2 regions of the Streptomyces purpurascens genome follow, and region 1 is predicted to be linked to the other one. Evidence: predicted binding sites of a transcription regulator. Region 1 holds the regulator's gene; the other holds the start of a gene.
The links. Region 1 encodes HspR, which represses chaperone genes until heat shock. Its sites were predicted from a motif close to TTGAGNNNNNNNNNCTCAA; they were not measured.
Positions count from the first base shown of each region.

Region 1 (2,395 bases):
AGGGTGCGCCCCTGGACCTCGCCGACCAGCTCGTTGTCGAAGGAGATGTAGGCCTCGATCGGTCCCTCGGCCAGCCGGTCGTAGGCGATGACCGGGATGCCCGCCTCCTTGGCCTTCTTGACGCCGCTCGCGATGGCCTGCGAGTCGACCGCGTCCAGCAGGATCACATCGACCCGATCGTCGATCATCTTCTGCAGCTGGCCCGCCTGTGTGTCGGCGTCCGCCTCGGCGTTGGCGTACTCGACGCGGCCCTTGTTGTTGGTGAGGGACTCGACCTTCGTCTTGATGATCGGGTAGTCGAAGTTCTCGTACCGGGTGTTCGCCTTCTCCGGGAGCAACAGGCCCACCGTGATGTCGTTGCCCTTGGCCGGGCTCGCGTCGTCACTGCTCCCCGTCGCGTTGAGCGCGCCGCAGCCGGCGAGCGTGACGGACATCGCGGCCGCGGCCACGGATATGGAGATACGACGACGCATGTCGGGAGCTCACTTCACGTGTGATTCGGACGTGGGCACAGCTTTGTGGCCCATGTGACTGAAAAGCCAACGCGGACGCGGCCCCCAGCGTCAAGCGGAAGCACTTAACGAGATGACAACACCACGCTCCGCGAGCGTTGTGAAGACTCTGCGGAATCATCTCCAGGTTCCCTGCACGGGCCACCCATCGGCGGGAGACCCAGCGAAACCGGGCCAAGGCATGCGAAAGGGGCCGGGAGTTGCCTCCCGGCCCCTTTCGCATGTGTTCACACACGCATGCGTCAGTCCGACTGCTGCTGCCGCTTCGGCCGCCACACCACCAGCGCGCTGCTCTGCTGGACCTCCTGGTACGGCACGAGGTCGCGGCGGTACGACGCGTGCACCGCCGCCTCGCGCTGGCGCATCGCCGCCGCCGCGCCGTCGAGCGCGTTCTCCAGTTCGGCCGCACGGGCCTGGAGCGCGGCGACCTGGTTCTCCAGTTCGATGATGCGCTTGATGCCGGCGAGGTTGATGCCCTCGTCCTGCGACAGCTGCTGCACCTGGCGGAGCAGCTGGATGTCGCGGGCCGAGTAGCGCCGGCCCCGGCCGGCGGTGCGGTCGGGGGACACCAGGCCCAGGCGGTCGTACTGGCGCAGGGTCTGGGGGTGCAGGCCGGACAGCTGGGCCGCCACCGAGATGACGTAGACCGGGGTTTCCTCGGTCAGTTCATACGGATTGCGCCGACGACCGTCCATCTGACTCATGCTCCCTTCGCGGCCTGGAACAGATCCGCCCGCGGATCCTCACCCGAAGTCGCCTCGCGATACGCCTCGAGTGCGTCACGAGCCTTCCCCGTCAGGTCCGTCGGAACACTCACTTCGACCGTGACCAGAAGGTCCCCGCGGGTGCCGTCCTTGCGGACCGCGCCCTTGCCCCGGGCGCGCATGGTGCGGCCGTTGGGCGTGCCCGGCGGCAGCTTCAGCGTGACGGGCGGGCCGCCCAGCGTCGGCACCCGGACCTCGCCGCCGAGGGCCGCCTCGGCGAAGGTCACCGGGACGGTGACGGTGAGGTTGTCGTCCTTGCGGCCGAACACCGGGTGGGAGTCGACGTGCACGACCACGTACAGGTCGCCCGCCGGGCCGCCCCGCTCACCGGGTGCTCCCTTGCCGCGCAGCCGGATCCGCTGGCCGTCGCTGACGCCCGCGGGGATGCGCACCTGCATGGTCCGCGAGGACTTGGCCCGGCCGCTGCCCTTGCAGACCTCGCAGGCGTGCTCCGCGATCAGGCCGCGGCCCTTGCAGTCCGGGCAGGGGTCGGTGAGGGAGAAGCCCCCGCCGCTGCCCCGGGCGACCTGCCCGGTGCCGACGCAGGTCGGGCACACGCGCGGTGTGCCGTTCTTGTCGCCGGTGCCCGAGCAGGCCTTGCAGGGTGACTGCGAGGACATCCGCAGCGGGACCGTCGCGCCCTCGATCGCCTCGGTGAAGCTGAGCGTGACCTCGGACTCGATGTCCTGGCCGCGCCGCGGGTGCGTGCGCGTCCCCGCGCCCGCGCCGCCGCGGTTGAACAGGCCCCCGAAGACGTCACCGATCCCGCCGCCGAAGCCGCCGGCTCCCTGTCCTTGGCCCTGGGGGCCGCCTCCGAAGAGGTCGCCCAGGTCGAAGTTGAAGGAACCGCCGCTCCCGCCGGGCCCCGGCCGGAAGCCGCCGTTGCCGAAGAGGGCGCGTGCCTCGTCGTACTCCTTGCGCTTCTTGGGGTCGCCGAGAATGTCGTTGGCCTCGGAGATCTCCTTGAAGCGCTCCTCCGCCTTGACGTTTCCCTTGTTGGCGTCCGGGTGGTTCTCGCGGGCGAGCTTCCGGTACGCCTTCTTGATCTCGGCCTCGGTGGCGTCCTTGGGGACGCCGAGGACCTTGTAGTAGTCCTTCTCGATGAAGTCCTTGGTGCTC
Region 1 covers NZ_CP108341.1:4,987,680-4,990,074, reverse strand. The annotation lists gene OHU35_RS22780 (sugar ABC transporter substrate-binding protein) at 1-473, opposite strand, end outside; gene OHU35_RS22775 (heat shock protein transcriptional repressor HspR) at 755-1,207, opposite strand; gene dnaJ (molecular chaperone DnaJ) at 1,213-2,395, opposite strand, start outside.

Region 2 (2,395 bases), 1.3 Mb from region 1:
CCGCCCGCCGACCACGCCGAGACCCCGGTCGGTACGCCGCTTGCGCACCGCGAGGTACTCGGTGATCCGCTCCTTCACGTCCTGAAGACCCGCGTGCTCGGCGTCGAGGACGGCCTGGGCGCCCTGGATGTCGTACGCGTCCTCGGTGCGCTCGTTCCACGGCATCTCCAGGACCGTGTCGAGCCAGGTGCGGATCCACGAGCCCTCGGGCGACTGGTCGGAGGACCGCTCCAGCTTGTCGACCTCCTTGAGCGCGGCCTCGCGGACGTTCTCCGGCAGGTCGGCGGCCTCCACGCGGGTGCGGTAGTCGTCGGACTCCTCACCGTCCTGCTCGCCGTTCAGCTCGCGCAGCTCCTTGCGGACGGCTTCCAGCTGACGCCGCAGCAGGAACTCGCGCTGCTGCTTGTCGACGCCTTCCTGGACGTCCTTGGCGATGGACTCGGCCACGTCCTGCTCGGCGAGGTGGTCGCGCAGCTGCTGGGTGGCGAGCTTCAGACGGGCCACCGGGTCGGTGGTCTCCAGCAGCTCGATCTTCTGGTCGGTGGTCAGGAACGGCGAGTATCCGGAGTTGTCGGCGAGCGCCGAGACGTCGTCGATGGCCTGGACCCGGTCGACGACCTGCCACGCGCCGCGATTGCGCAGCCATGCGGTGGCGAGGGCCTTGTATTCCTTGACCAGTTCGGTGACCTGGCCGGGCAGAGGCTCCGGCACGGTCTCGTCGAGACGGGTGCCCTCGACCCAGAGGGCGGCGCCGGGACCCGTGGTCCCCGCCCCGATGCGCACCCGGCCCCGGCCTCGGATCAGCGCGCCCGGGTCGCCGTCGGCGAGCCGGCCGACCTGCTCGACGGTGCCGAGGACACCGGTGTTCGCGTAGGTCCCGTCGATCCGTGGCACCAGGAGTACCCGGGGCTTTCCGGGCGTTGACCTGGCAGCGGCCTGAGCGGCCTCCACCGCGGCACGGACCTCGGAGTCGCTCAGATCCAGCGGGACCACCATCCCGGGCAGCACGACCTCGCCGTCGAGCGGCAGCACGGGCAGGGTGAGCGGTGTGAACGCCTTGGACTCAGCAGCCATGATCTCCCCTTCGGCAGTCAAGTTGAGCTATGCCGACTCAATGCATGGGAGCTGCCGGATGTTCCCCGACCGCCGTTCGCTGTGAGCGATCACCTGTGACAGGGGGATACGAAGGGAGGGGAGGTCGCAGCGCGCTACGCGCGCCACCGCCGCAGCACCGGCCAGGTCGCGATGCCGATGGCCAGGGCGATCAGGTGCCCCCAGTTCGTCATCGGGTCGGTGAAGGCGAGGAGGTCCTGGAGCAGCATCCCGCCGAAGACGGCCAGCAGCGGCACGCGCAGCCAGAGCGGCAGCAGGCCGGCCAGGGCGCCGGTGCCGGCGGCGACGCCGAAGCTGACGCCGTAGTCGAGGCGGTGCAGCGAACTGTCGGGGAGGTGCCCGGCCAGCACCGCGAGCCCCACCGGGACCTCGGTCGCCAGGGTGGCCAGGACGTGCCCGAGCAGGAAGACACCGGCCGTGCGCAGGCCCCCGATCCGCCGCTCCAGCGCGGTCAGCACCAGCACGAACCCGATCGTGAACGGCGAGGCCACCCCACCGGCGACCCACAGCGCACTGCCGACCAGCACCAGCCCCGGCGTCCGCACCAGGTGCGCCACATCGGTACTGGAGGCCTGGAGCAGGGCGTGGACCAGCGCGGGGTCCGCGTACGCGGAGATCAGCGAGGTGACACAGAGCACGACCGCGTACCCGAACGTGAACGGCGTACCCGTCGGCGTGGGCAGCAGCCGCCAGGGCCGCGGCACCCGGAGCCGGGGCTCCTCCACCGGGACGGACTCCCGTACGCCCGCGGCCACGCTCTCTCGCGGGCCCCGCTGCCTGGGAACCCCGTCCAGCAGCCCCGGCGCGTCGGAAACGGGCACGCCCGCCGGCGCCGTCGCGGCCGTCTCGTCGGGCGGCGCGGTGCGTTCCAAAACGGGCGCTCCTTCCGTCATGTCCCAGCCTTCGCGTGTTCCTACCCACCTGTCTGTGACCGGCGCCACGCGAGAGCCGATTCACAGCAACCCGAAAGCCGCGTACCGCGTCCCCCGCCGGCCGCTCCGTAATTCTTGGCGCCGGACACCCCGCACCTGCCAGGATGTTCCGATGCCCACCTCGAACGACCCACCCGATGTACTGGACCGTCGCGAGGGCCCGCACGGCGAGGTCGTGCTGCGGCGGCACGGTGACCTCCTGGAGATCATCGCGAACGGCTGCTTCCTGATGGACACCTCCGACGGCCGCTCGGAGCGTCGGCTGGTCGACGCGGCCCTGGACGCCCTGGCCGGCCGGCCCCGTCCGGACGTGCTGATCGGCGGACTCGGCGTCGGCTTCTCCCTCGCCC
Region 2 covers NZ_CP108341.1:6,301,294-6,303,688, reverse strand. The annotation lists gene lon (endopeptidase La) at 1-1,074, opposite strand, end outside; gene OHU35_RS28915 (rhomboid-like protein) at 1,209-1,985, opposite strand; gene OHU35_RS28910 (spermidine synthase) at 2,158-2,395, shown strand, end outside.
Region 2: the regulator HspR is predicted to act here: its motif matches at 1,097-1,115, upstream of lon (endopeptidase La).